Youhaiella tibetensis: one gene and its partner. The protein of the gene in region 2 interacts with the protein of the main gene of each other region in a pairwise test. Links are inferred from orthologs where the notes say so. Each region holds a gene or a part of one and is shown on either strand. Other genes may lie near its edges. The genes, in order: FNA67_RS01540 and FNA67_RS05705.

Region 1 (16,868 bases), 880 kb from region 2 along the record:
ACGGCGTTCGTGGCGAGCCCCGGTAAAATCCTGATCTCGGCGGATTACAGCCAGATCGAACTGCGCGTGCTGGCCCATATCGCCGATATCCAGGCGCTCAAGGACGCGTTCGAGGAAGGGCTCGACATTCACGCGATGACGGCTTCCGAAATGTTCGGGGTGCCGGTGGAGGGCATGCCGTCCGAAGTGCGGCGGCGGGCCAAGGCCATCAATTTCGGCATCATCTACGGCATTTCGGCCTTCGGGCTTTCCAACCAGCTCGGCATCGGGCGGGCGGAAGCGGGCGACTATATCGAGACCTATTTCAAGCGCTTCCCGGGCATTCGCGACTACATGGACGAGATGCGCCGGCGGGTTAAGGCGGACGGGTTCGTGGAAACCATTTTCGGGCGCAAGGTGCAGTTCCCCAACGCCAATTCCAAGCACCCCGCCGAACGCGCGTTCGTGGAACGCGCCTCGATCAACGCCCCCATCCAGGGCTCGGCCGCCGACATCATCCGCCGCGCAATGGTCAAGATGGAGCCGGCGCTGAAAAAGGCCGGCATCGAAGCCGACATGCTGCTGCAGGTCCACGACGAACTGATTTTCGAGGTCGACAAGGGCACCGAGGACAAGGCGATGCCGGTGATCGCGGGGATCATGGAGAGCTCAGCGGAACCGGCCGTGAGGCTGACGGTACCGCTGAAGGTGGATGCACACGCGGCGCATAATTGGGATGAGGCGCATTAGGGCGAGAGCTTAATGGAGATAATCCTGACCTATCAAGGGAGAGTGCCTGGGCAAAAACGTACGTCGGGCAATCTCGACGCGATTTGGCGTATGAGAGAGGCATTTCATAGGCAGCTTGAAAAGCTGTGGGGCAAGGCTCCCTTCACTATCCTGAAGGACTGGGAAGACAGTGATTTTGCGGCCGGGGCGCCAGATTTTCGCCGGGCCCGTGCGGGATGCACGTTCATCCCGTTCTACGGACGGCATATTGGGATCTGCGTTAGTCTCGAGATCCAGTTGCTTACAGGGTTTCCGGCGCAGAAATCCGTCCTTGTTGCTGGTGATATTGATAACCGAATCAAACGCATCACAGATGCATTGAGGGTACCGAACGTCGATGAGACTCGTGATGAGGTGTCGGGGCAGCGATGGTATAGCTTGCTCGAGGACGACAATGCTGTTTTGTCTTTAACGGCGTCTACGGGCACCTATTTGGCTTCCGATGATCCTACCGAAGCATTCGTTTTTATTCGAGTGCGTCCCATACCTGTTGCCCTCACAGCCGACAATCTAGAGATGGCGCTGTAGAAGCGAGGCTACCGCCAATCCACCCGCGGCTTGTCCAGCCATTGCAGATCTTCCACCGGCTCGCCTGCAATCCGCCTCAGCAGCAATTTTCCCATCTGTTCGCCGGCAAGGGCGGTGTCTTCGTAGATGGCGTCTACCTTCGGGCGGACCAGGGAGAAGATGCCGGAGGTCTGTTTGGCGACGACGTCGATGTCCTGGCCGATGGATTTGCCGGCGTCGGTGATGCCGGCCATGACAGCGAGGGCGGCGGCGTCGCCGGAGCAGACATAGCCGTCGGGGGCACCGGGCTGGTCGATGCGGGCGATGACGCGGGTGCGGATCTCTTCGGCAGTGTTGTCCAGCGTCAGGGCGTCGTCGATCTCGTGGTCGACGCCCCCTTCCCTGACGGCATCGAGGAAGCCGGCGCGCAGGTGGTTGCCGAAGGTGAACTTTGGCGGCGGCAGGATGATGGTGAGCTTGCGCCGGCCCTTGGAGACGAGGCGCCTGGCTGCCGCATAGGCGAAGGCGTAGTTGTCGTAATCGACGTAAGGGTGCGCCACGGGCAGTTCGGTGCGGCCGTGCGAGACGAAGGGAAAGTTCTGCTCGAGGCAGAGTTTTACCCGCGCGTCTTCCGGCTCGGTGCGCGAGAAGATGATGCCGTCGGCCATGCGGTTGCGCATGATGTGGCGGATCGGATCGAGCGGGCTGTCGCCGATGAAATTGGGCGTGATGACCAGGTGATAGGCGGTGCCGCGCAGCGCGGCGGTGAGGCCGTTGACCATGGACTGGCCGAAGCCGAGGATTTCATCGTGCGGATCGAGAATCAGGGAGACGACGTGGGTGCGTCCGGTCTTGAGGCGCAGGGCGGCGCGGTCGGGCAGGTAACCGATCTCGGCGGCAATCTTCTGGACGCGCTCGCGGGTTTCCTGGCTCAGTTCGGGGGCGTTGTTGAGGGCGCGGGAGATGGTGGTGATGGCCAGGCCCGTCATCTCGGCGATGGTGCGCAGGGTCGGCTTGCCCGAGGGCGGCACGCCACGCCTGGCGCGCTTGGGCTCGCGCTGTTCAGTATCGGACACCACATTCTCCATAGGCTTGCGGCCCCGAAGGGGTCTCGATCCGCCAGCGGGGTACAACACCAGAAGCCGCAATCGATTGCAAGGCGAGGTCCGGCGCGGCCGAATGCGCCTTTCGTCTAATGAGGAACCTCGCGCGAGCCGGTGCGTTCTGGCGGCAGGATCGGCAAGGGCCTGGAGTTGGTTGTTCCGCTTTTCCTGACTGAATTGGTAGAATTAAGCTCGCCTTATCGGGGCAAGGCGTTTATGTTCGCCATCCTCAGGTCGCGCGATTTCATCAAAAGTCTGATTGCGTTGCGGCCTTGAACTTGCCAAAGTGGCATCCGATATCAACGCGACCAACGGACGGAGGCGAACATGAAATTGTTGTCAGTTCAGCATCACGGCCTTCGTCGCGTAGCCAAACTCCAAGCCCGAACCCGAATTACGGTAGCGGGCGCCGTATCGTGGTGTAGCCGATCCAAACGAATGTGACCTCTCGTCACTAGATCGTCTTCCAAATCCGATACTGGCACCACGTCCCTCAAGCGGCGTGAGTGGAGTTTATTATGCAGCAGCCAAAGTTTTCCAAGTCCACGGCCCAGCGGCCGATCGTCATCGAAGTTTCCGGGGAGCCCCTGGGCGTCGTCGTGCCTGAAGCCGAGGGCTTTAAGTTCCTCGCCGTCAAGTTCCCGGTGTTCGGCATTGACGGGCATACGTTCGAAACGGTCGAGGCCGCCCGCATCGCGGCCAGCGAAATCGCCGGAAAGACCGGCGATTTCGGCGACGATTCGCTTTGAAGCTTACTGATTGAGAGCCTGGCGCCAGCGCCAGGCGTAGCGAGTCATGTCCGGATCTGCATCCAGAACCCCGTCCTCGGCCACGTGCCCGGCCTCCATGCGCGCCAGCATGGCGGCGCCGATGGCCGTGCCCGTAGCGCTGCCGTGGCTCGGCACCACCGGCCGGCACGCGGCCGATTCGAGCATGCGCAAATAAGTGTGGTTGGCGGCGAACGGCCCCTCGACCACGATATCCCCTTCCGCACCCGCCAGGGCCAGGCATTCGGCCGTCATCAGCGCCAGATAGAACGAGACGACGGTGAAGGCCGTCTCATCGTCCAGCCCCTCGCGCGGATGGGTCCAACTCGCCTGGCGCTGCGGGAACGGGCCCGAGCCCTCGACCACCGAGGGCAGCAGCATGATGGCGCCGTCGATGACCTTGCGGATGGTGAGGTCGGACGGGGTGGCTTCGCGCCCTTCGGTCAGGAGCGAGAACTCGCGTCCACCCATGAAGCGGGCCGAGGGCACCGGCTTGCCGAAGGCATCGATATTGGCCAGGCAATCGCGGTGTGGGTCGAGATGCATGAGGTCGCCGCCCGGCGCCGCCACGATGACCCAGGTGCCGGTCGAGACCACGGCAAAGGGCGGGGTGCGCGAGAGCAGGTGCGGCAGGAGCGAGGCGTTCGAATCATGAATGCCCGAATAGACCGGCATGCCCGGGCGCAGGCCCAGTTCCTCGGCCAGCGCCGGGTTGATCGGCCCGAGAGGGTCGGAGGCGGGCAGCACTTCGGGCATCTTGTCGAGCCAGCCCTGGCGCAGGACCAGGTCCGAATAGAGGTCGGTTTCGAAGTTCCAGAGGTCGGTGTGGCAGCCCAGCGAGGTGATCTCGGAAGCCGCTACGCCCGTGAGGCGGAAGCTCCAGTATTGCGGATAGGGCAGGATCCACTTGGTGCGCGCGAACGCCTCGGGGAACTTGCGCGATTGCCAGAAGAGCTGCTTGCCTAGGTTGAGCCCCCCCGGCAGGGGCGGGGTGAAGCTGGTGGAGAAGGGCGGGCGGACCTCGGCATAGTCTTCGTCGAACTCGTCGGGACCGGCGAATTCATAGTCGAGCACCGGCAGGGCCAGGTTGCCCTCCTCGTCGACCAGCGCCGCGCAGGCGCCATGGGTGGTGACGCTGAGCGCATCGAGCGGATGGAGCTTGTTGAGCTCGGCTATCGAGGCGGACAGGAACCGCCAGAGGCCATCTATGTCGAAATGTGGATACAGGCCGTCGTTTAGCACCGTGTTGGGCGCCTTGCGGACGGCGATTTCCGAGCGCGTCTCGAAATCGACCACCGCGAATTTGGCGTTGGTCTTGCCGATGTCGATGACGCCGATGAAACGCTTGCCGCTCACGCGCGGCTCCGCCTGAGCATGCCATAGACGATCGGCAGCGCGATCACGAGGATCAGCAGCGCGCCGATGAAGATGGACATGACGATGCCCGGCACGTTGAGCAGGCCCAGCCCGAACGTCACCAAGCCCATGATGAAGGCGGCGATAACCACGCCCAGGATCGAGCCCGATCCCCCCAATATGTTGACGCCGCCAAGCACGACCATCGTAATCACCTCAAGTTCCCAACCCTGCGCAATCGAGGGGCGCGTGGAGCCGAGACGGCTGGTCAGCAGCACCGAAGCGATGCCGCTCATCAGGCCCGTCAGGCAGAATAGCACGAACTTGATCCGTGCCACCCTCACGCCCGAAAACTGCGCCGCTACCGGATTGTTCCCGATGGCGAAGACTCGCCGACCGAAATTGGTCCGGTGCAGGAGGAAATAGTAGATCACCGCGCACACGAGGAACAGCACAAGCTCGAACGAGACCACCCACCAGACATAGCCCTGCCCGAAGAAGGCAAAGCTTTCCGGGTAGCCCTTGAAGGCCTGGTCGCCCAGGATGATGAAGGAAATCCCGCGGAAGAGGCTCATCGTGCCGATGGTGACGACGATGGAAGGAAGCTTGAGGGCGGTGACGAGAAAGCCGTTGAAAGCCCCGCAAACGAGGCCGGTGAGGATGCCGATGGCAACGAGCCCCGGAGTATCGACCCCGGCCTGAAGGGCCAGCCCCATGGTGGTGGAAGCCAGCGCGATGATGGCGGCGACCGAAAGATCGATCTCGCCCGAGATGATGAGGAGCGCCATGGCCAGGGCGATCAGCGCCTTCTCGGTGAAGTTGAAGGTGAGGTCCGAAAGGCTCCAGGCGTTTAGGAAATAGGGCGAGGCGAAGCTGTTGGCGAGGAAGATCGCCACCGCCACAACAATCAGCAGCGCTTCCCAGGAGAAGATGGCCGAGCGCAGGGGATTATCGAGGCGATCGGGGATGTGGCGGACGTTGCGGACTTCGTTCATTGGGCAACGCCTCCGATGGTGCCGGCGGGGGATGCGGCCTTTGCAAACTCAACCATGTCCCACCTCCTGGCTCTTCAGGATGATCCGCCCGTGCTTTCTCTCGCTGCGGGCATTGAAGATCACCGCCAGGATGATGGCGGCGCCAGAGATGGCCATCTGCCAGAAGGGCGAGATGTTGATGACCGGCAGGGCCGAGTTGATAACGCCCAGGAACAGGGCGCCCAGGGCGGCGCCCGCCACGGTGCCGATGCCGCCGGCGATCGAGACTCCGCCGATGACACAGGCGGCGATGATGTTGAGTTCGTAGCCGTTGGCGATCTCGACAGAGGCGATGACGTAGCGGGAGACCCAGAGGTACCCGCAGAGCCCGGCGATGGCGCCCGAAATGGCGAAGGCGATGAACTTGGTGCGGCCCACATCGATCCCGGCATAGACGGCGGCGGTGGGATTGATGCCGATGGCGTAGAAGGCCCGGCCGATATTGGTGCGGGTCATGAGCACCACAAAGACGACGATGATGACGAGGGCGAGCCAGGAGAGCAGCGGTTGGCCGATGATGAGATAACGCGTCAGCCCGATGAAATCGGGGCTCATCTGATCGGCGTTGACCCACTTGCCGCCCGAAACCAGGAAGGTCGTGCCGCGATAGATGGTGAGCGTGCCCAGGGTCACGACGATCGCCGGGATATTGAGCTTCCAGACGAGCAGCCCGTTGAAGGCACCCAGACCAAGCCCGATGAGGGCCGCGAGGATCATCAGCAATGGCACCGGGAAGGCCGGGAAGGCGGCGTTGATCATGGCGACGATCATGCCGGTGAGCGCCAGGTTGGCGGCCATCGAGAGATCGATCGAGCGCGTCAGGATTACCACCATCTGCCCCATGGCGAGGATCAGCAGGAGCGAGGTGTTGTTGAAGACGTCGAGCAGGTTGCCGAAGCTGGCATAGGACGGACGTCGGAAGGCGACAGCGACGATGAGGGCGACGATGGCGGCCAGCAGCCAGATTTCGCGATAGCGCAGGAGCGATTTCATGCCGCCTGCTCCGCTATGCCGGCGGCAGCGCGCACCAGCGTTTCGGCCGAAAGGCCGGTATTGTCGAACTCGGCCACCATTCGCCCCTCGCGCATGACGACGACACGGTCGGACATGCCCAGAATTTCGGGAAGTTCGGACGAGACCATGATTACCGCGAGCCCCTGGGCCACCAGTTCCCCCATGAATTCGTGCACGGCCGCTTTCGAGCCGATATCGATGCCCTTGGTCGGCTCATCGAGAATGATGACCTCGGGGCTGGTGGCCAGCCACTTGGCGATGACCACCTTCTGCTGGTTGCCGCCCGAGAGCGTGCCGACATCCTGGCTGAGCGAAGAGGCGCGCAGGTCGAGCCGTTCGGTATAGGTGCGCGCCAGCTTGAATTCCTCGGCGAGCCGCAGGACGCCGTTCCTCGAGGTGCGCCCGAGGGATGGCAGCGAGACGTTCTCGAAGATCGGCATGCCGATGACGACGCCCTGCTTGCCGCGTTCTTCGGGCACGTAGACTATGCCCTCGTCCACCGCCTCGGCGGGGGAGCGCGGCGAGACCGGCTTGCCGTTGAGCGCGATGGTACCGCGCGAGGGCCGGGTGATGCCGAAGAGCGCCTGCATGACCTCGCTGCGGCCGGCGCCGACGAGGCCGTAGAAACCGAGGATTTCGCCCTTTCGCAACTCGAACGAGATGGCGTCGAATTCGGTCGGGTGCGAGAGATCTGAAACCGTGAGCACAGGCTCGCCGATCGATACGGTCCTTTCAGGGAAGATCTGGTCGACGGAGCGGCCGACCATGAGCCTGACGATCTCGCCCTGGCTGGTCTCGCGGATGAGACCCTTGCCCACCATCTCGCCGTCACGGAAGACGGTATAGCGATCGGCGATGCGGTAGATCTCGTCGAACTTGTGCGAGATGAAGAGCACGGCCTTGCCGTCCTCGCGCAGGAGATCGATGAGGACGAAGAGGTCCTCGATTTCCTTCTGGCTCAAGGCGGCGGTCGGCTCGTCCATGATGACGATGCGGGCGTCGATGGACATGGCGCGTGCGACGCCCACCAGATGGCGGTTGGCGATGCCGAGATCCTTCAAGGGGGCGTATTCGTCGATATGGCCGGCGCCCATGTCGTCCAGGATTGCCCGCGCCTCCCGGCGCATCCTGCCCCAGTCGATAAGGCCCAGGCGGGTGCGCGGCACGTGGCCAAGGAAGATGTTCTCGGCAACGCTCATTTCCTCGAAGAGCACGGTCTCCTGATGGATGGCGGTGATGCCGTGCTCGAAGGCGGCATGGGCGGTGGGGAGCGTGACCGGCTTGCCGCCGATGGCGATCTCGCCGTCATCGGGCTGGTAGATGCCGGTGAGGATCTTGACCAGCGTGGATTTGCCGGCGCCGTTCTCCCCGATCAGGGCGGTGACCTGGCCGGGGACGAGTTCGAGCGAGACCCCGTTGAGCGCGCGCACGCCGGGGAAGCTTTTGGAGATGCCGGTCAAGGTCAGGGCGGGATTGGTCATGCGTCTGGTTGGCCTGGTGCTCTTGGCTCACCCCCACCCCCTGCCCTCCCCACAAGGGGAGGGAGCATCGAGAGATCGTGCCACCTGACTAGCGTCCACGCTGGAGCGAGCGAAAGGTGGGGGTCGGCCAAAGGCACCGGCGGGAGTGTCCTCCCGCCGGCCCGGGGTCACAAGGGATCAGTAGATCTTGGCGAATTCGTCGATGTTGCTCTTGTCGAACGTGAACGGAGGCGCCATGGCGGCCGAGTTCGTGTCATCGAGCGTGATCTCGCCCATGCGGCCGATCGAGAGCTTGGCGCCGGGCTCGGCCTTGTCGCCCTTAACGGCGAGGTCGTGGGCCAGGTAGATGGCCGAGTAGCCCAGGTCGATCGGGTTCCAGAGCGCCACGGCCTGCGAAGCGCCGTTGTCGATGAACTTCTTGAACTCGGACGGCAGGGCCAGGCCCGTGACGTTGATCTTGCCGATCAGGTTCTGGTCGGTCACCACCTGGGCGGCTGCCACGACGCCGACCGTGGTCGGGGCGATGATGGCCTTGAGGTTCGGGTAGCTCGCGATCAGGCCCTTGGCTTCGTCGGTGGACTTGGCCGAGTCGTCATCGCCATAGACGGTGGCGACGAGGTTGATCTTGGGGAACTTCTCCGGCAGCACCTTCTTGGCCGCTTCGATCCAGGCATTCTGGTTGGTCGCCGTCGAGGAAGCCGAGAGAATGGCGACGTCGCCGCCATCGGGCAGGTAGTCGGCGGCCAGCTTGATGATGGTTTCGCCGATGAGGTTGGTGTCGGACGGGTTGAGGTGGAGCTGGCGGCCTTCCGGAGCCACACCCGAGTCGAACGAGATCACGGTGATCCCGCGATCCATGGCCTTCTTGAGCACGGGCACCAGCGCGTCCGGATCGTTGGCCGAGATGGCGATGGCGTTGACCTGCTGGGCGATCAGCGAATTGATGACTTCGATCTGGGCTTCGGCCGTGGCCTTGGTCGGGCCGGTATAGATGACTTCGACGTCACCGAGTTCCTTGGCCGCCTCTTCGGCGCCCTTGTTGGCGGCATCGAAGAAGCCGTTGCCGAGCGACTTGACCACGAGGGCGATCTTGGTCTGCGCCATTGCGGGCGAGGCCAGCAGGATCGCTGCCAGGGCCGTGGTGATGCCCAGTTTCTTCAGAAAGCTCATTGATTCCTCCCATTGAGCCTTGGCGTTACGAGGCGACCCGCCGTTAGGCGGCCGGTGACGCCTCCTCGATAGTCTGACTACCAGTCTCAGCCACGATGAGGCCGACGCCCGCCGTTTCCAGCATCTGCCGGTCTTCGTCGCGGATGCCACGATCGGTGACGACCGTGGTAATCCGGTCGAGCCCACACAGGATGAGGCTCGATTTGCCGGAAAATTTCGAAGAGTCTGCCAGGATGATGAGTTCATCGGCCTGGCTGATGAGCTTGAGTTCGGCCTGAACGAGCAGCGGATCGGCTTCCATCAGCCCATGCGCTCCCAGGCCCTGGCAGCCCATGAACATTTTTCGCGCATAGAAGTGGCGCGACACATCATTGTCGAAGGGCGAGAGAATGATGTTCTGCTCGCGATAGATGGTGCCCCCCTGCACCATCACCGAGTTCTTGGAGTGATGGAGCAGGTGCTCGGCAATGGGGAAGGAATTGGTGAAGACCTGCATGCGCCGGTTCACCAGGTAGTGCACCATCTGGAAGGTCGTGGTGCCGCCATTGATGATGATGGGCTCGCCATCCTTGCACAGGTCCACCGCCGCCTTGGCGATGGCGCGCTTGAGGCCGAGATTGATGCCCTCGTTGACCGAGAACGGCCGGCCCATGAGCCCGCCCTGGCGAGGCGGATTGACCGCTTCTGCGCCGCCGCGCACGCGCCGAAGCTTGCCCTGCACGTGCAGCGCCGCGATGTCGCGCCGGATCGTCGCCTCGGAGGTTCCCGTCATCTCGACGAGATCGCTCACCGTTGCGACGGACCGCGTCTGCACCGCGGCCAGGATCACCCTGTGGCGTTCGCTTTCGTGCAAGTTTCTTCTCCCTGGCTTGATTTGGTCACACCAATTTCGATCATTGTCAATCAACAAAAGCTCAGTTTCGATCATGTGTCAGCGGTGCTGACTGGTTTTGATCGTTTCTGATTGACAGCCTCCAGATGTTTATGGCTTGTGACGTAAAGAACAGACTTCCGGGGAGGAGCTAATGTCCACGAACGCGCCCGCGCGCCTCGCCAACCTATGGGATGACGCCAGAGCTGCCGGCATGACCGAGCCGGAGCGACTGGTCTATCGCTCCAACATCCTGGGGTCGGACAAGCGCGTCACCAATTACGGCGGCGGCAATACCTCCTCCAAGATCATGGAGAAGGACCCGCTGACCGGCGAGCAGGTGGAAGTGCTCTGGGTCAAGGGCTCGGGCGGCGACAGTGCCTCGATCAAGCTCGATGGCTTCGCCACGCTCTACATGGACAAGCTCCGGGCCCTCAAGGGCCTCTATCGCGGCCTCGAGCACGAAGACGAGATGGTGGGCTACCTGCCGCACGCTACCTTCAACCTCAATCCGCGCGCCGCTTCCATCGACACGCCGCTGCACGCCTATGTGCCGCATCCCTTTGTCGATCACATGCACCCCGATGCCATCATCGCCATCGCCGCGAGCAAGGATTCGAGGGCGCTCACCCAGGAGATTTTCGGCGACGCCATCGGCTGGCTGCCCTGGAAGCGCCCGGGGTTCGAACTCGGGCTCTGGCTCGAAAAATTCTGCCTCGAACATCCCGAGGCCAAGGGCGTCATTCTTGAAAGCCACGGGCTCTTCACCTGGGGCGACACGCCCAAGGAGTGCTACGAGACCACGATCGCGGTCATCAACCAGGCCATCGAGTGGTTGGAGAAGAAGACCGAGGGCAAGGCCATTTTCGGCGGCGAAGCCGTCAAGTCGCTGCCCGCTGACGAGCGCCGCGCCGTCGCCGCCAAGATCATGCCCAAGATTCGCGGGCTGATCTCGGAAGACAGCCACAAGCTCGGTCATTTTGACGACAGCCCGGCTGTGCTCGAATTCGTCAACTCGAAGGATCTGCGCCCGCTCGCCGCGCTCGGCACATCCTGCCCCGACCACTTCCTGCGCACCAAGATCCGTCCCCTTGTGATCGAGTTCGATCCGGCCAATCCGGACGTCGATGCCGTCGTGGCGCGCCTCGGCGATGACGTCGCCGCCTATCGCGCCGACTACACCGCCTATTACGAGCGCTCGAGGCACGACAATTCCCCCGCCATCCGCGACCCCAATGCGGTGGTCTACCTGATGCCGGGCGTGGGCATGTTCACCTTTGCCAAGGACAAGGCCACGGCGCGCATTTCGGGCGAGTTCTACGTCAACGCCATCAACGTCATGCGCGGTTCCTCGACCGTCTCGACCTATCAGGGGCTCGACGAACAGGAAGCCTTCGACATCGAGTACTGGCTGCTCGAGGAAGCCAAGCTCCAGCGCATGCCCAAGCCGAAATCGCTGGCCGGACAGGTTGCCCTCATCACCGGCGGCGCCGGCGGCATCGGCAAGGCCACCGCCTATCGCCTGATGAACGAGGGCGCCTGCGTCGTCATCGCCGACATCGACGATGCTGCGCTTGCCGCAGCCACCGAGGAACTGGGCAAGAAGTTCGGCAAGGATTTCGTCCGGCCGGTCAAGTTCGACGTGACGCGCGAGGAGGAGGTCCTCAAGGGCTTCGCCAACGCCGTGGTCGAATTCGGCGGTCTCGATATCCTCGTCTCCAACGCGGGGCTGGCTTCGTCCGCTCCCATCGAGGAGACGTCGCTGGCGCTCTGGAACCGGAACATGGACATCCTCGCCACCGGCTATTTCCTGGTGTCGCGCGAGGCGTTCAAGCTGTTCCGGGCGCAGAAGATCGGCGGCAACGTCGTCTTCGTCGCCTCCAAGAACGGCCTTGCCGCCTCGCCCAACGCCGCAGCCTATTGCACCGCCAAGGCCGCCGAGATCCACCTCGCCCGCTGCCTCGCCCTCGAAGGGGCCGAAGCCCAGATACGCGTCAACGTGGTCAACCCCGATGCGGTCCTGCGCGGCTCCAAGATCTGGGCCGGCGAATGGCTCGAACAGCGCGCTTCGACTTACAAGACCGACAAGGATGGTCTTGAGGAAATGTACCGCCAGCGCTCCATGCTCAAGCGCTCGGTCTTCCCCGAAGACATCGCCGAGGCCATCTACTTCCTGGCCTCGGACATGTCGGCGAAGTCGACCGGCAACATCATCAATGTCGACGCCGGCAACGCGCAGTCGTTTACGCGGTAACGTATCGGGTGGGGCGGTCACCCCACCCTCAATCCCTCCCCACAAGGGGGAGGGAGGCCCCGAGGAGAGATCGCGCCAGCAGGTCTCCCTCCTCTCTGATGGGGAGGGAACAAGGTGGGGTGGGGCCACATGCAAAACACGGGGGAGAACATGACCGACCAACTCATCGACCAGTCGGTGGTCGACGCCGAGAATGCCCGCCGCGAGATCGATCTTCGCCGCGACTATGACTCGCTGGGCGAGCGCCTCGACCGGCGGGGAATTTCGATCGATACGATCAAGGACAAGGTGGCGGCCTTCCACGTGGCCGTTCCGTCCTGGGGCGTGGGCACGGGCGGCACGCGGTTCGCGCGCTTTCCGGGCAAGGGCGAGCCGCGCGACATCTTCGACAAGCTCGAGGACTGCGCCGTCATCAACCAGCTGACCCGCGCCACCCCCAATGTCTCGCTGCATATTCCGTGGGACAAGGCCGACCCCAATCGCCTCAAGCAAAGCGCAGCCCGTTTCGGCCTCGGCTTCGACGCCATGAATTCGAACACGTTTTCGGACGCCAAGGGCCAGCCGCTTTCCTACAAGTTCGGCTCGCTCTCGCACACCGATGCGGCGACCCGTCAGCAGGCCATCGACCATAACCTGGAATGCATCGAGATCGGCAAGGTGCTGGGCTCGAAGGCCCTCACCGTCTGGATCGGCGACGGCTCGAACTTCCCCGGCCAGGCTGACTTCACGCGCCAGTTCGAGCGCTATCTCGAGGCGATGAAGGTGATCTATGCCGACCTCCCCGAGGATTGGCGGCTCTTCACCGAGCACAAGATGTACGAGCCGGCATTCTATTCCACCGTCGTCCAGGACTGGGGAACGAACTATATCATCGCGACGGAACTGGGGGATAAGGCCTTCTGCCTTGTCGACCTCGGGCATCATGCGCCCAACGTCAATATCGAGATGATCGTGGCGCGGCTGATCCAGTTCGGAAAGCTCGGCGGGTTCCACTTCAACGATTCCAAGTATGGCGACGACGACCTCGACGCCGGCTCCATCGATCCCTACCGGCTGTTCCTGGTCTTTAACGAACTGGTCTCGGCCGAGGAGCGCCGCGCCAAGGGCTTCAATCCCGCTCACATGCTTGACCAGAGCCACAACGTGACCGACCCGATCGAAAGCCTCATCCTCTCGGCGGCCGAAGTGCAGCGGAACTACGCCAATGCACTGCTGGTCGACCGCAAGGCGCTGGCCGGCTTCCAGGATGCCAATGACGCGCTGGCGGCGACGCAGACGCTCAAGACGGCGTTCCGGACGGATGTGGAGCCGATCCTGGCCATGGCGCGGCTCGAGAAGAACGGCGCCGTCGATCCGATCGCGACGTATCGGGCGGCGGGGTATCGGGCGCGGGTGGCTGAGATCCGGCCGGAAGTGGCGCCGGGATCGAGCGGGATTGTTTGAGGCAGAACCGCCCGCTCGGTGCGCCGTTGCGCGGCGACCTCTCCCCGAGGGGGCGAGGTGGTGGGTGCGAAGCGCGTTCGGGGCTCGAATACTGAGCGCGGAGTTGGCGGCACGGTGGGTTCCCTGCGCTGGCGGATCTGTCCGAGTATCGGGCCGCGTCGGAGCAAGGGGATAAGTTCAGAAAGCAAACGCCCCGGACTTTCGTCCGGGGCGCTGTCATATTCGCTGTTCGCAGAACTCAGTAGCGGTACTGGTCCGACTTGAACGGGCCATCCACCTGGACGCCGATGTAATCGGCCTGGTTCTTGGAAAGCTTGGTGAGCTTGGCGCCGAGCTTGGCCAGGTGCAGTTCGGCGACCTTTTCGTCCAGGTGCTTGGGCAGCACGTGCACCTTCTTTTCCAGGTTCTGCCCGTTCGTCCACAGTTCGATCTGGGCCAGGGTCTGGTTGGAGAAGGAGGCGCTCATCACGAAGCTGGGGTGGCCGGTGGCGTTGCCGAGGTTGACCAGGCGGCCTTCCGAAAGCAGCACGATGCGGTTGCCCGAGGGCAGTTCCACAAGGTCGACCTGCGGCTTGACGTTGGTCCACTTGAAGTTGCGCAGCGCCTCGACCTGGATCTCGTTGTCGAAGTGGCCGATGTTGCAGACGATGGCCATGTCCTTCATCTTGCGCACGTCGTCGACGGTAACGATGTCCTTGTTGCCGGTCGCGGTGACGACGATGTCGGCGCGGTGCGCGGCATCGGCCAGGGTTACCACCTCGTAGCCGTCCATGGCGGCCTGGAGTGCGCAGATCGGATCGACTTCGGTGACGAGCACGCGGGCGCCGGCGCCGCGCAGCGAAAGCGCCGAGCCCTTGCCCACATCGCCATAGCCGCAGACGATGGCGACCTTGCCAGCCAGCATCACGTCGGTGCCGCGACGGATGGCGTCGACCAGCGATTCACGCGTGCCGTACTTGTTGTCGAACTTGGACTTGGTGACCGAGTCGTTGACGTTGATGGCGGGGAAGGGCAGCTCGCCCTTTTCCTGGAGCTGGTAGAGGCGCATCACGCCCGTGGTGGTCTCCTCGGAGACGCCCTTGATGGCGGCACGGATGCGCGAATAGAAGGTCGGGTCCTTGGCCAGGCGCTTCTTGATGGTGGCGAAGAAGATTTCCTCTTCCTCGTTGCCCGGCTTGTCCAGGATCGAAGGATCCTTTTCGGCCTTGGCGCCGGTGAGGACGAGCATGGTGGCGTCGCCGCCGTCGTCCAGGATCATGTTGGGCGTCTCGCCCTTGCCGTCCCAATCCATCATGCGGTCGGTGAAGTCCCAGTATTCCTGGAGGCTTTCACCCTTGTGGGCGAAGACCGGGATGCCGGCGGCGGCGATGGCGGCGGCGGCGTGGTCCTGGGTCGAGAAGATGTTGCACGACACCCAGCGGACCTGGGCGCCGAGCGCCACCAGCGTCTCGATGAGCACGGCGGTCTGGATGGTCATGTGGAGCGAGCCGGCAATGCGCGCGCCCTTGAGCGGCTGGCCGGCGGCGAACTCCTCGCGGATGGCCATCAGGCCGGGCATTTCGATCTCGGCCATGCCGATTTCCTTGCGGCCGAAATCGGCCAGGGAAATGTCTTTGACCGAATAGTCCGTGAACGCGCTCATGGGAACTCCGCTTGTGGCAATGTTTGTCGGCCTTATACGCGGCGGGGGCGTCACGATCAACAGGGGATATAAAGAAAGCTTTATATCCTGCAGCAGGAGCGGCCGCGCGGCAGGAGCCGGGCGGTTGCGATTGGTCGGGCGGGCCCCGAGGCGGAATCCGCCTCGATGGGGATACAATAGATGAGACGCATTCCGCCTCGGGGCGCCGGGATTTTGAGGACCTGGCGATCGAATGCCCCGTTCCGGCCGGCTTGATCGTCGAGCCCCGGATTCGAGCAGCGTCCCATGGACCCATGCAGGGGAAGCGACGCCCCCGCACGCCCGGCTGTCCCCACCGCCGCTGGTCGCTCTGCAGTCCGCCCGGTGCGGTGGGGATTTCCGGATTCTCTCACGGGTGGGAAATGCGGGGATAAGTCTTCCGGCTCCCCGCCGGACGAGGCGATGGCGCTGATCATGGCGCCAGCCTGGCCTCGGCTCCCTTCGCGCGCCGACGTGGGACTAGCGATAGATGACGCGGCGGCGGCGGAAGGGGAGGGTCAGGAGGGAGACAAGCGCGGAGACGAGGGTGTAGCCGAGGAGGAAGCCGAAGCCGGCATAGAGGAAGCCTTCGGCGGTGACGGGGACGGCCGGCTTGAAGTTCTCGAGAGTGCGCCTGCCGATCTCGGTGTCGAGATATTCGGGCAGGAGCCGCAGGCGTTCGAGCGCGTCGGCGCCCTCGACCTGGGCGAGCACGGTCCGCAGGTCGGCGTAGCGCAGGAAGGTGCGCTCCATGCTCACGCCTCGGTCCTTGAGGAAGCCGTCGGGCGAGGCGACGTAGCGATCGAGGGCCTGCTGGCGGGTGAGACCGCCGGCCAGGGCGGCGGTATCGAATTCCTCGGTGACGACCTTGAGCTCGTCGACCGCCCCACCCAGGCGCTGGGTATATTGCTGGGCGTATTCGGGGAACTGGCTCAGGGCCACGCCCAGGCAGAGACCACCGAGAAGGCTCAGGGAGCGCCGCAAGGCTCAGCCCTCCCGCAGGCGCGGCGGCCCGCCGGCGCGGGCGACGATGGCATCGATGAAAGCCGACTTGCCCTCGGTATAGGCCTCCCGGTCGGTCCGGTAGCGCTCGGCCAGCTCGCGCTTGAGGGCCTCGTAGGCGGCGCTGTCCCCGGGATGGGCGCGCAGGTGGTCGCGGAAGACCAGGTGGCGCTCGACCTCGGTGGGGTCGGCGTGGATGTGCAGGTGATGGGTGCGGCTGGGCAGTCCCTTGACCAGGAACAGGCGCGTCCTCACCGGATTGTCGCGCCAGAAGCTGAAGCCGAGGGCTTCGAGCGCCGGGATGGCGGCGTGCCCCTGGGCGAGATCATCGACCAGCACGACGATGTCGATCACCGGCTTGGCCAGGATACCGGGGATGGCGGTGGAGCCGATATGCTCGATGAGGCGCGGCGGGACCGGGAAACAGGGGAGGATGCG
Region 2 (13,110 bases):
AGCTCATGCTCGGTGAAGGGCTTGAAGACCACCGGAGCGTCGCGGAACGCTTCGTCTATGCTCCCCGCTTCAAGGCCGGTCAGGAACAGGAAGGGCGTGCCCCTGTCGCGCAGGGCCGCGGCGATGGGCCAGACGTAGCGCGTGGCGAGCATGACATCGAGGATGGCGCCATCGAACCGCCCGCTCCCTACCGCCTCCTCGGCTTCCGCGTAGGTATAGGCCGACTGTACGAATTCGTAGCCGTGCTCTCCGAGCAACTCGGCGATGCCAGCCGCAATCAACGGCTCGTCTTCCACCAGCAGCAAGGCCCTGGTGTTGCGCGCCGGGACGTCCAGGTTACTCAACGCCGCCTCCGAGTAAGAGCCTGTCCCCTCGCCACTCAAGCGGAAAGCCGGAGGGTTTTCAACAGGTTTTCCACAAGGGCGCCGTCAGGCGACCGGTTCGTGATCGAGCGTCAGGTCGAGACTGGTGCGCACAAGGGAGGACTCGGGGGGCTCATGATCGGGCTTGAAGCCGAACCGGGTGGCGAGGTGCAGCATGCCGGAATTTTCGCGCAGGATAAGGCCATCGAGCCGCTTGATGCCCTCCACCCGCGCGTAGGCGATGAGGCGCCCGAGCAGGATCTTGCCCAACCCCAGGCCCTTGAGGTCGCTGCGCACGATGATGCCGAATTCGGCGCGCTCGTGATCGGGGTCGGCCGAGTAGCGCACGACCGCCGCCATTGCCCCGCCCGGCTCCTCCAGCGCGACGAAGGCGATCTCGCGATCGTAGTCGAGCTGGGTGAAGTTGATCAGCATGTCGTGGGGGATCTGGTGGGTGGGCATGAGGAAGCGCAGGCGCATGTCCTCCGGGTCCATCCGCTCGGTGAAGGCGGGGTAGAGATCGATATCGACCGGCCGCATCGGCCGGATGAGGAAGGAACGCTCCCCGACCTTGGCACGCATTTCCCAGCCGGAGGGATAGGGACGGATGGCGAGGCACTTGCTCGGGCCCTTTTCGTCGATGCGCGCCGGATCGATCTCGACCCGCGCATCGAGGGCAATGACCCCGTCATTGTCGGCGAGCAGCGGGTTGATGTCGGCACCCACCACGCAGGGAAAATCGATGGCCAGTTGCGAGAGGCCGATCAGGGCCTGCTCGATGGCCAAGCGGTTGGCGGGGAGCACGTCGCGGTAGCCGGCGAGCAGCCGGCTGATGCGCGTCTGGTCGATGAGGTCGCCGGCCAGCACTTCGTCGAGCGGCACGAGGCCGATGGCGGTATCCTTGAGCACTTCCACCGCCACCCCGCCCGCCCCGAAGAGCACGGTCGGACCGAAGATGGGATCGACATTGAGGCCGATGATCAGTTCCTCGGCCCCGGGGCGGCGGATCATCGGCTGGACTGAAAAGCCATCGATCTGATGCTGGGTGCCGAGCTTCTCGAGCCGGGCGCGGATGGCGCGGGCGGCGGCCCCGGCGTCGGCGGCCGAGCGGATATCGAGGACGACGCCACCGACATCTGACTTGTGGGAGATGGCGCGCGACAGCAGCTTCACCACCACGGCGCGGTGATCGACGAGGAGCCTGGCGGCGGCAGCCTCGACTTCGGCAGGATCGCCGGCCACGGCGATTTCGGGCACCGGGATGCCATAGCCGCCGACGACGGCCTTGGCCTCGGTCTCGGTCAGCAGCGAGCGCCCCTCGTCGGCCACGGTGCGCAGGATGCGGGCGACGGCCAGGCGGTCGATGCGAAACTGCACGGTGTTGGCGGGAACGCGCTCGACCAGCTGCCGCAGGGCCGACCAGCGCGTGAGGAGAGCGACCGCCTCGGCGGCCGCTTCGGGTGTATCGACACTGGCGATGCCGGAGGCCTGCAGCAATGCCCGGGCAGGCTCGGCGGTGGCCTTGCCCAGCCAGCAGGCGAGCACGGGCTTGCCATTGACCAGACCATCCTCGACCAGGGCTGCCACCGCCGTGGCGGCGCCGCTCGAAGACGAGAGCCCGGTGGGGCAGTTCATGACCAGCAGCGCATCGACGCCGGAATCCCTGGCGACGACCGAGACCGCCGAGGCGTAGCGCTCGGGCGGCGCATCGCCGATGATGTCCACCGGGTTGGCGTGAGACCAGGTCGGCGGCAGCACGGCGTCGAGCGCGGCGCGCGTTTCGGGCTGGTGCTCGGCCAGTTCGCAATCGCGATCGATAAGGTGATCGACGGCCAGCACGCCCGCCCCGCCGCCATTGGTGACGATGGCAGTGCGGCCACGGCGAAGCGGGTGGAAGCGCGCAGTGATCTCGGCGGCGGAGAACAGGTCCTCGAGGTCGTTGACGCGGATGATACCGGCCCGGCGCAGGGCAGCCTCGACCACGCGGTCGGAACCGGAGAGCGCGCCAGTATGGGTGCGGGCAGCGGCCGCCGCCTGGGCGTGGCGTCCCGGCTTGACGGCGATGACCGGCTTGAGCCGCGCCGCCGCACGCGCGGCGGACATGAACTTGCGCGGCGCGGGGATGGATTCGAGATAGAGAAGGATGGCGGCAGTACGGGCGTCTTCGGCGAGGAGATTGAGGCAATCGGCAGCGTCGACATCGGACATGTCGCCGAGAGAGAAGATCTGGGAGAAGCCGATATTTTCAGCCACGGCCCAATCGATGATCGACGAGACCATGGCGCCCGACTGCGAGATGAGGCCGAGCCGGCCGGGTTCGGGCGAGATGTGGACGAAACTGGCATTGAGCCGCACCTGCGGCGCCAGCAAGCCGATGGTATTGGGGCCGATGATGCGGACCATGCGCGGGCGCGCGGCATCGAGCAGCTTCTGGCGCAGCCCGTCCTGATCGAAGCCGGCGGCCAGAACGACGGCTACAGGAACGCCGCACTCACCCAGTTCGGCGACGATACCGGGAACCGTGGCGGCGGGCGTGGCGATCACTGCGAGGTCGGGCGGCTTTGGCAGGTCGGCGACGCGCGCGTAGCAACGCTGGCCGGCGATCTCCTGGTATTTCGGATTGACCGGATAGACATCACCCGAGAAGCCGCCCGCGAGCGCGTTTTCGATGACCACCCGGCCCACCGAACCTTCGCGAATGGAGGCGCCGATCACGGCCACGGATGCAGGCCGCAAGGTTCCGGCGAGATTGCGGATCGTCATGGATCGTCCTCGTCGAAGGCTCAGTTGTTGAATCGACGCTAAGCCCGATCCGGGCGAGACGCCAGAGGGTCATGAAAAAGGGCGCCGCGTGGGCGCCCTCGCCGCTGCCGGAGATGCTGGCCCGCTAGCGGTTCTGGGCCAGCCAGCCCAGAATCTGGTTGGAGGTCATGGCGCCCGAGACGCGCGCGACTTCCTTGCCATCGCGCAACAACAGCATGGTGGGGATGCCGCGGATGCCGAACCGGGCCGCCATTTCCTGATGCTCGTCGGAATTGAGCTTGAGGAAGCGCATCCCCGGTTCGCCGACCTGGGCGGCTTTCTCGAATTCGGGGGCCATCATGCGGCAGGGTCCGCACCAGGGCGCCCACACGTCAACCACCACCGGCAGGGTGCCCTTGGTCATCTGGCGGTCAACCATCGCGGCGGCAACATCGGCAGGCTTGCCTTCGAACAGCGGCTCGCCGCAGCGGCCGCATTTTGCCGCATCGGCATTACTCCCGGCGGGTACGCGGTTGACGGCACCACAATGCACGCAGACGACACGTTCTTCGTTAGCCATGGTCGATATCCAATCTGAACATGCCCATTAGGTGGTTCCGATTGCGGCCTGGCGCAAGAGGATCAGGCGGCGGCGCCCGCCAGCCGGAAGAACGAGGCGTTGGACGCGACCTGCCGGGCGGCATTGGCAATGAGTTCGGCGTCGCCCGTGGCGCCCAGGCGCGCGGCCGCGCGTTCGAGCGATCGGGCGGCTCGGTCGGGCGCGACGCCCACCGTGGCGCTCCGGGCCAATGCGACGCGCGCGGCCCGGCTGGCGCCCGGATCCAGATCGGACTGCGATTGCAGATCGCGCAGGCGCGCTATGGCGCTGCCGAGCGCGAGAACGGCGAAGCTGCCTTCGAAGGCGGGGATATCGCCCTTGCGGGTCTTTTCGACCCAGCGCACGAGCCTGAGGAGGCGGTGGTTGAGGCGCATGCGCCAGCGATCGCCGCGGATTTGGGCGTCGCCGCGCGCCATTTCCTCGAGTTCGCGCACCATGGCGGCGATGAGCGCCTGGAGGCGACGGGCCGGATCGATCGGGTAGATGAGCCTGAAAGCCGCCAGCGCGATCAGCGGACCGGCGACCACGGCGAGCGCGGTGGAAACCGACTGGCCGAAGCTACCCGAGAGCGGCAGCACCGGTTGGGAGAGCAGCAGGAAGACCATGGCATAGTCGGGGGCGGCAGGCATGGTGCGCCGGTTCGACAGCACGAATGCGCCCGAGACGATGAACGGGGCCATCATCAGCAGCATGGTCAGTTCGCTGTCTGCCAGCGGCCAGAGCAGCCAGCGGCAGGCCAGCGCCGCGATGGCGCCGAAGACCTGGCCGGCGAAGACCGCCTTGAGGATGCCGGCAGGGTCATCGAAGGTGGAAAAGATCGTGATCATCACCGAGGTGCCCAGGAGGACATAGGGCACCGCCTCCCAGCCGGTCAGGACCCAGACGAGGCCGATGGCCAGCATCGTGGCGCTAGCCCTGATGGCGGCGGCGCGGGCACCGCGCCAGTCGCGGTGCAGAACCACTGGAGGACGCATGTGCGGTTCGGCAACCGGACGGTTGCCCAGGCCATCGACGGCGATGCCGATGGCCTGGAGGACCGCTGCAACTTCGGGATAACGGGCCGCGTCCAGCGCAGCGCCCTCCCCGAGCCGGCCACGTGCCTCCCCATCAATCCTCTGGGCCTCCGGCCCCCGCAACCAGAGGAGGCCGGATACCAGCGCCAGGACCAGCGCACGGACCGCATGCGCCGCCCGGCGGGCATTGAGCGAGCCGGCGGCATGCGGATCGAGCGCTTCCTCGATGAGGGCGGCCTCCGAGAGAATGGCCTTCTGTTCGCCGAGGCTGCGTTCGGCTGGCGGGCGGGCCATCTCATCGAGAAGGCGGCCGGTGAGCCGGCTGGCCGAGGTCTCGTAGTCTCCGGCCGAAGCGGGCGTGAAGATGAGCCCGACGAGCAGGGCGACGAAGACGCCGACGAGAACCGTCATCAGGCGGTCGTAGCCGAGCAGGAGGATGGAATCGTGGTGCGCGGTGCTCAGGAGCGTCACCATCGCAGCCGAAAATCCGGCAAGGATCGTGCCGTAGGACATGAAGCCGCGCAGCACGTTGCCGGCTCCGGCGCAGAGGCCCACCCAAAGGGCGAGGCCGACGACGAGGATCGCCGTCTGCCCGTCCGAGGCCAGCATGAGCAGCAGTCCCGCGGCTACGCCGACAGCCGTCCCGGCGGCGCGGAAGAGGCTCTTTTCGACCAGCATGCCGCGCACAGGCTGGGACGCGGCCCAGACCGTCATCGCGGCCCATTGCGGGTGTTCGAGGCCCAGTGCCCAGGCGGCGAGGAGGGCAAGGAACGCGGCAAGGGCGGTGCGCAGGCCGTAGCGCAGGCGCGGCAGATCGAAGCCGAGCGCCTCGGCTCTTTCCAGAATGCTCACGGTCGCGCCTCTTGGGCGTTGGCCATGATCCGGGCGAAGGCGTCGAGCATGGCGGCAATCTCTTCGTCACCGAGGCCGGCCAGCATTTCCGCTTCGGCGGCGTGAAGGGTCTTGCGGATGTCGCGCACGGCGGTCCTGCCGATATCGGTCAGGACGATGCGCTTGGCGCGCCGGTCCTGCTCGTCGACCCTGCGCTCGATGAGCTGGCGCTGTTCGAGAAGGTCAACGAGCCGGACCAGGCTGGAATCGTCGATGCCGACCAGGTGCGCCAGATCCTTCTGGACCACGCCGTCGGGCCGGTGGTCCAGGTGCACGAGCGGCGACCAGGTGGCGTCGGTCAACCCCGCTTCGGCGAGGCGCGCATCGACGGCGCGGCGCCATTGGCGGGCGAGTTGCATGAAGGCAATGCCAAAGCGATGTCTGGGGGAGGTCATGCAACGGATGTATCATGAGATAGTTTGATATGCAAACTATCTCATCTAGAAATCAACGCGCAGTTCCGCCTTGAAGCCATGGCTGTGAGACTTGGCGGATAGCTGCCCCCCGTAGGTCAGTCCGACGGTGGCGCTGGCGCTGATCGGGAAGTCGACGCCCGCTTCGAGGAGCGCGACGTCGCGGTCGATCTCCGATCCGGTGACGGCGAAAGAGCCGCTGCCGGAAAATGCCTGGGTGGAGACCGGCGCGTCGCCAAAGGCATGGCGCCAGCCGGCGGAGCCGCGCACCACCGCCTCGGTTTCGCCGATGACGATACGCGTGTGGGCGTTGAGGCCGATGGTGGTGAACAACGCCGAGAGCGTGGTGCCGCTGCCCGAAAGTGCGGCGGAACCGCCGGTTTCGGCAAAGCCATCGGTCCAGACGTTCATATAGGCGAGCCCGGCAAAGGGCTCGAAATGCAGGTCGCCCGCTTCAATGCCGTAGCCGAGTTCGGCGAAGGCCTGGGCGGTGTTGCCGCCGTAGCTGCTGGTGAGGGTCTGATCGAGGCCCCCTGCCGTGACGCTGCGGCTGGTCTCAAGCTCATGATGGGAGAAGGAGGCGCCGCTGCGCAGCGCGAGGCTGCCCCAACTGGTGCCGCCATAGACACCGAAATGGTAGTCGGTGCCCTTGAGGCTGGCGGTGCTCGAACTGGTCGAGGTGAGGCCGACCCCAGCCAGCGCGCCGAGCCGCCAGTCACCGAACGGGGCATCGACGCCAACGAGCTGGCCGGCGCTGAACCGGCTCATGGCATCGCCGCTTCCCCACGCCGCCTGCGAACTCGTCCAGAAGGCGGGTCCCTGGTAATCCATCGAGACCATCAGCGGCGTCCCGCCATCGGCATAGGACATGATGGGAACCTCGACCGCGCCCGCCGAACCGAAGGCCGAGCGCAGGCGATCGTTGGCCATCGAGCCGACGAGGCTTCCCGCATCGGCCAATGCAGTCGCGGTGGAAGCCTGCTTCTGGCCGGACAATTGCTCGAAGGCGGCGCCAGCGTCGGCAGTCGAGAGCGTTACGGCGGCATCGAAGAGGCTGTTGCCTACGCCCAGCGCCTCGATGGCGCCGGCGGCCCCTGCCCCGTTGGCACTGCCGGCGAAGCTGGTGAAGGTGACGCCGTTGCGCCGCACGCCGAGATAGACGGCGTCGGGGTCGTACCGCAGTTGCGTATCGAGGAAAGCCATGTCGTCGGTGACGCCCTCGAACTGGCCCGTGAGCCCGAGGTCGGCGCGCAGGATTTCATGCTCGGCGTCGCCCTGGTAGCCACCTGCGAGCACGCGCGCCTCCACCGTGCCGTCGAGCGAAGCAGCTCCGTGGATGGCGGCGTGGCTGACGCCGAAGCGACCGCCGACATAGACCAGGAGCGAGGCATCCGCGTATTGATCGTAGTTGCCCGAAATGGTGAGGGTTCCGCCGTCTGCACCCCAGCCGGGCATGAGCGTGCCGCGGTTCTCCACTGCGCCATCGATGGTGCCGTCGCCCGTCAGGACGCCGCCGGGATCGGCGAAGGCATTGGAGGCGATCGATCCCTCGATCACGAGGTCGCCGCCATCAACGCGCGTGGGGCCGGTATAGGTGTTGTCGGCACGCAGGATCAGGGCGCCCTCACCCGATTTGATCAGGCCGCCGGCGCCGGAAATGGCGTTGTACCAGGAGCTGACGCCCGAAGGCTGGACGACGTGGAAATCGCCCCAGTCGAACTTGCCCGGCCCGCGCACTGCGGCCCATGCCTGCAGCAAGCCGTAGCCGAATTGGTCATCGACGCCGTCGCCGTTCTCGTCCCAGGCGGTGCCAAGCAGGACCTGCTTGATCTGGTTGGCGGTAAGGTAGGGATAGCGCTGCTTGACCAGCGCCGCCACGCCCGCGACATGGGGGCCGGCAAAGGACGTGCCCCAGACGTTCTCATAGCCGCCACCCGCAGCGGCGACCCGAATATCCTCAGCCGGCGCGGTCAGGCAGTAGTATTTCGCCACGCCGCACTTGTTGCCGTAATAGTAGCCCGAGACGGCAAGCCAGTTGTCCTCGAGTTCGGGAAAGAGCGAGGGCAGCCCGGCCTCGAGACTCGGGTCATCGAAGAACTGGTTGTGGGTGGGGACAATTATGACGATGCCGGCGTCGGTGGCACGATGGAAGGCATCGAGCAATGGCATGCCAAGCGTATCGTGAGCATCGGCGAGCGTGTAATCCACCACAGGAAAGCCGGTGTGGCCGAGTTCGTAGAGAATGAAGTCGGTATCCTGGTCGATCAGCCAGTTGACGCCGCCGACTAACGCCTGCTCGTCAAACTCGCCGCGACTGTTGAGATCGGAGGCCACCAGCAAACGGGCGCCGGGCGCGACGCCATGCATGCCGACGCCATCGCGGTTTGCCGCCAGCACCGAGGCGACCATGGTGCCGTGGCCGTTGCCATCACGGCTCCAGAGCACTCCGTCGAGCGCCCAACCCGAGAAGCTGCGCCCCGCGAATTCGGGGTGCGACATGTCGATGCCGGTATCGAGCAGGCCAATATTGACGCCGGTGCCATCAAGGCCCAGGGCATAGGCGTCCTGCGCGTAGATGTAGTCGAGCCCGATCTGCGCCTGAAACTCGGGCGTGCGCCAGTATTCCGGGTCGGTCGGCTCGAAAGCCAAAGCAGCCGTCACAGAGACGGCTCCCAACACAAGCATCGCGCCGAGCCGGCGTGCCCAATACACCTTGATCAAATGACTTCCCCGCAATAGCGGGCATAATTCGTTATGCCCGCCTCACGGTCAAGCCGGCCTGTCCGGGCGCTCAGTGGCTGTTGGCGATGCGCTTCTCGCCCGCCGTGATGGCGAAAGGCAGCACGTTCTCCGGAGGCGGCAGCGGGCAGACGGCGTGCTCGGTGAAGGCGCAAGGCGGATTGATGGCCTTGTTGAAGTCGAGAACGATCGAGCTGTCGGTCACGTCCTCGCCGAAGAGGAAGCGCGAGGCAGGATAGGTGTCGGTCCGCGAAGTCGGGTCCTTGATGACGAATTGCGGCGACTTGGCCGAACCGTGGGTGGCAATGATCTCGTAGGTCTGGCCATCGTGCTGGAAAACGGCCTTGTGGGTGACGGTGACCTCGGTCGGGATGCCGAGAACCGTGTCGACAGTCATGGTGATGGGCGTATCGAGCAGTTGCCAATCAGCGACGATGCGCCAGCTCGGATCGGCCGGATAATAGGGGATGCCCGGAAAGTCGGCCGGGGCGGTCGAAGCGCTGTCGCGGACGCGCAGGGCGTGCTGGCCGTTGAGGGTGGTGACTTCGAGCAGGAGCGAGCCGGCATGGAAGCGCGGCGGGTGATGCTTGTCGAGCTTGAGGCGGACCGGACCGTTCTCGTGCCCCTCGATGCCTTCGGCCGGAGTGAAGGTGACGCCTTCGGCATCCTGCGTGACGGTGCCGACATGGGCCGGCCCGGCCGAGAGGACGAGGTCGTTGTCGTGGGCCGAACCGACGCTCACGGTGCCGTTCTCGAGCCAATACCGGCCGATGACGTTGAGCCAACCGTCGGCTGCCTTGAGCCGTTCAAGCCGATGAGCCTTCCACGCGTCCAGTTGGGTGAGATAGTCGGTCATTTCAGTGGTCCTCGTTTCACTCTCCGCACCGTCAAACTCGAGCGACAGGCCGCGGTCCAGCCGGGAAAGTCGCATGGTGGGGCGGGCTAAGTCGTCAGCTCCGGCATCCGCGGCACGCTGGCCAGCAAGGCTCGCGTATAGGGATGCTGCGGGCTTTTCAGTATCTCGTGCGTTCTGCCGCTTTCGACAATGCGTCCGCGCTCCAAAATCACGATCTCCTCGCACAGCGCCGCGACCACCCCCAGGTCGTGGGAGACGAAGAGCAATGTCACCTGCGCGGCGAGCTCCTTGAAGAGGTCGACGATGCGGACCTTGGTGGAGAGATCGAGGGCGCTCACGGCTTCGTCGGCGAGGACGAGCTGGGGGCGGGCGACGATGGCACGCGCTATGGCGATGCGCTGGCGCTGACCGCCAGAGAATTCATGCGGGTAACGCCCGAGGACGTCGCCCTCCAGTCCCACGGACTGGAGCGCCGCCACCACCATCTGGCGGTGGTCACCGGGAATGCGCAGCGATTGCAGCGGCTCGGAGACGATGCCCTGCACCGTCTGGCGCGGGTCGAGCGAGGAATACGGATCCTGGAACACGGCCTGCACATTGCGCCGGTAGCTGCGCATGAAGGCGGCGTTGCCCGCCTCGAGCGTCTGGTCGCCGAACTGGATGCGGCCAGAGGAGGGCTTGCCGAGCCCAAGGAGCAGTCGCAGGAGGGTGGTCTTGCCCGAGCCGCTCTCACCGACGAGGCCGATGCTGACGCCCGGCCTGATCGTGAGCGAGACATCGTTGAGCACGAGGCGGTCGCGGCCATAGCCGAAGCTCACGTTCTCGACGGAAACGAGGGTCATTTTACGCCCTCCAGCGCCTTGTCGAAGGCCTGCGCGGCGTCGACCAGCGAGCGGGTATAGGGATCGGACGGGCGGGCGAAGACTTCGGCCACGGGCCCGGCCTCGACGGCGACGCCCTTGCGCAGCACCACCACGTCCTGAACGATCTGGGCCACGACCGGCAGGTCATGGCTGATGAAGAGCAGCGCCATGCCGTTGTCGCGCACGAGCCTGTCAAGGAGCTTGAGGACCTCGGCCTGGGTGGTGACGTCGAGGGCGGTGGTCGGCTCGTCGGCAATGAGCAGCTTGGGCCGGCAGGCGAGCGCCATGGCGATGGCAACGCGCTGGCGCTGGCCGCCCGAGATTTCGTGCGGATAGGAAGCGGCGATGCGCTCGGGGGTGGGGAGGGAGACCTCTTCGAGAAGGCCGATGACCTCGCGCTGGAGGTCCCTGCCCTCGAGGCGCCGCCCCTCGCGCGTCCAGCGGCGCTGGAGCGGCTCGGCGACCTGGCGGCCGATCTTGAGCAGCGGGTCGAGCGCGGTCAGCGGCTCCTGGAATACCACGGCGGCGGCCTGGCCGCGCAGGCGGTTGAGCACGCGCTCGTGGGCGCCGATGACCTGTTGCCCGTCCAGTTGAATCGATCCGGAGGGCACGATGTTGCGCGGCAGCAGACCCATGGCGGCCATGGCCGAGAGGGATTTGCCGGAACCGGATTCGCCGATGAGGCCAAGGCGGGCGCCGGGCTCGATGGCGAAGGAGAGATCGGACACCAGCGGGCGACCGCCGGTGGTGAGCGTCAGACTGCGGATATCGAGCAAGGGGCTCATCGCGACCTCTTGCGGGTTGGGTCGCCGATGTCGCGCAGGCCGTCGGCGAGAAGGTTCACGCCGATGACGAGGGTGACCAGCGCAATACCGGGCGCGATGGCGCCGATGGGGGCGGTGTAGACCGTGCCCTGCGCTTCCTGGAGCAGACGGCCCCACGAGGCATTGGGCGGCGGGGCACCGAGACCGAGATAGGAAAGCGAGGCTTCGGCAATCACGGCGAGACCGAACTGGAGCGCGAAGTTGACCGAAAGCGTCGGCCAGATGTTGGGCAGGACGTGCCGCCTGACGATGCCGGGCCAGGACGTTCCCGAGGTGCGCGAGGCGATGATGTAGTCCTGCTGGAGCACACGCTTGGCGAGAATGCGGGTGAGGCGCGCCACGATGGCCGAGATGGCGATGCCGAGCGCCAGGATAGCCGAGCCGAGGCTGGCGCTGTCGCCCAGCGCCACGATCAGCATGGCGAGCAGCAAGGTCGGGAACGCGATGAGGATGTCGAGGGCGGCGGCCAACGCGTCGTCGAGGAAACGCGTGGCAAAGGCGGCGAGCATGCCCAGGGTGACGCCGATCACCGCACCGATGGCCACCGCACCGATGCCGACCTGCAGCGCAATGCGCGAGCCGATCATGATCTGGGTGAAGAAGTCGCGACCGAGACGGTCGGTGCCCGCCCAGTGCTCCCAGGAGGGTGGCGCGAGGCGCCCGCCGGTCATGCTGCCCGGGTCGTAGGGCGTCCAGACGAGCGTCAGCAGCGCCATGACGACGTGGATGCCGACGAGGAACAGGCCAAGCCAGAGGGTAAAGGAGCGGCGCGTGCGGACCTTGGCCGGCGGCAGCGCGGCGGTTTCTTCGAACGTGGTCATGCCGGCCTCGCCCGATTGTCGCGCAGGCGCGGATCGATGATGCGCTGGAGGAGGTCCGCAAAGAAGCCGACGAGCAGGACGAGAAGCGTCGAGATGAAGAGGACGCCCTGGACGTTGGGGTAGTCGCGCTGCTGGATGGCGAGCAGGAGCATCGAGCCCAGGCCGGGCAGCGCGAAGACCTTTTCGACCACGACGGCGCCGAGGAAGGCGGTCGCCAGCTCGATGCCGAGGATGGAAATGACCGGAACCGAGCCGTTGCGGATGCCGTGGCGCACCAGCGCCTCGGGGAAGCTGGCGCCGAGCGCCCGGGCGGTGCGCAGATAGTCGCTCCCGAGCACGTCCTGGGCGGCCGAGCGGACGTAGCGCAGCAAGGAGGCAGACATGACGAGCGCAATGGTGAGGGTGGGCAGCAGCAGCGAATAAAGCGCCGCGCCGAAATTGCTCCAGCCCTTGAGGGGGAAGCCGGACGACGGGAAGAGCTTGAGGTTCACCGCGAAGATGGTGACGAGCAGGATGCCCACCCAGAAGACCGGAATGGCGATGCCGAGCTGGGAGACGATCGAGATGACCCCGCCATACCACTTGTCGGATTTGACGGCGGAGATGATGCCGAGCGGAACGGCGATGATCAGCGCCAGCACGAAGCTCATCAGCGTGAGGGGAATGGTGACCGAGAGGCGGTTGCCGATTTCGGCGAGCACGGGGGTCTTGCTGACGAAGGACGTGCCGAGGTCGAAGCGGGCGAGGCTCGAGACGAAATGGGCGAACTGCTGGGCGAGCGGCAGGTTGGAGCCGACCTCCTGGCGCGCCGCCTCGATCTGGGCAGGCGATGCGCCGACCGAGAGCAAGGCATTGGCCGGGTCACCCGGCAGGAGGCGGAGAAGGACGAAGAGCACCGCCGCTGCGATGAGCAGCGACAGTGCCAGGATAACAAGCCGACGGAGGGTGTAGCTGAGAATAGGGCTTT

What was found.
Region 1: the proteins of FNA67_RS05705 (region 2) and FNA67_RS01540 interact in binary tests that used the Escherichia coli proteins (3 or more experiments, as listed by UniProt). The link is inferred for Youhaiella tibetensis from one-to-one orthologs.

The regions. Positions count from the first base shown.
Region 1 is NZ_CP041690.1:285,118-301,985, reverse strand. What follows is about bases 8,149-10,888. They hold FNA67_RS01540 (DeoR/GlpR family DNA-binding transcription regulator), read right to left. Parts: upstream 10,054-10,888; coding sequence 9,244-10,053; downstream 8,149-9,243. Other genes in these bases: FNA67_RS01535 (bifunctional rhamnulose-1-phosphate aldolase/short-chain dehydrogenase), read left to right, coding at 10,226-10,888; rhaS (rhamnose ABC transporter substrate-binding protein), read right to left, coding at 8,208-9,200. Outside these bases: polA (DNA polymerase I), read left to right, coding at 1-729; FNA67_RS01580 (hypothetical protein), read left to right, coding at 742-1,296; FNA67_RS01575 (LacI family transcriptional regulator), read right to left, coding at 1,305-2,363; FNA67_RS01570 (hypothetical protein), read left to right, coding at 2,897-3,127; FNA67_RS01565 (FGGY-family carbohydrate kinase), read right to left, coding at 3,131-4,501; FNA67_RS01560 (ABC transporter permease), read right to left, coding at 4,498-5,496; FNA67_RS01555 (ABC transporter permease), read right to left, coding at 5,545-6,528; FNA67_RS01550 (sugar ABC transporter ATP-binding protein), read right to left, coding at 6,525-8,030; more of FNA67_RS01535, read left to right, coding at 10,889-12,325; rhaI (L-rhamnose catabolism isomerase), read left to right, coding at 12,476-13,768; ahcY (adenosylhomocysteinase), read right to left, coding at 14,007-15,410; FNA67_RS01520 (DUF2937 family protein), read right to left, coding at 15,909-16,412; FNA67_RS01515 (GrpB family protein), read right to left, coding at 16,416-16,868. UniProt on the Escherichia coli protein: Represses ulaG and the ulaABCDEF operon. Two ulaR binding sites have been identified in each promoter.
Region 2 is NZ_CP041690.1:1,156,440-1,169,549, reverse strand. What follows is about bases 229-3,447. They hold FNA67_RS05705 (bifunctional acetate--CoA ligase family protein/GNAT family N-acetyltransferase), read right to left. Parts: upstream 3,126-3,447; coding sequence 429-3,125; downstream 229-428. Other genes in these bases: trxC (thioredoxin TrxC), read right to left, coding at 3,250-3,447; FNA67_RS05710 (response regulator), read right to left, coding at 229-344. Also shown: more of FNA67_RS05710, read right to left, coding at 1-228; more of trxC, read right to left, coding at 3,448-3,684; FNA67_RS05695 (FUSC family protein), read right to left, coding at 3,747-5,588; FNA67_RS05690 (MarR family winged helix-turn-helix transcriptional regulator), read right to left, coding at 5,585-6,022; FNA67_RS05685 (autotransporter serine protease), read right to left, coding at 6,068-8,701; FNA67_RS05680 (DUF1684 domain-containing protein), read right to left, coding at 8,832-9,635; FNA67_RS05675 (ATP-binding cassette domain-containing protein), read right to left, coding at 9,722-10,477; FNA67_RS05670 (ATP-binding cassette domain-containing protein), read right to left, coding at 10,474-11,283; FNA67_RS05665 (ABC transporter permease), read right to left, coding at 11,280-12,143; FNA67_RS05660 (ABC transporter permease), read right to left, coding at 12,140-13,102. UniProt on the Escherichia coli protein: Catalyzes the acetyl-CoA-dependent acetylation of lysine residues of a large number of target proteins. Acetylates RNase R in exponential phase cells and RNase II.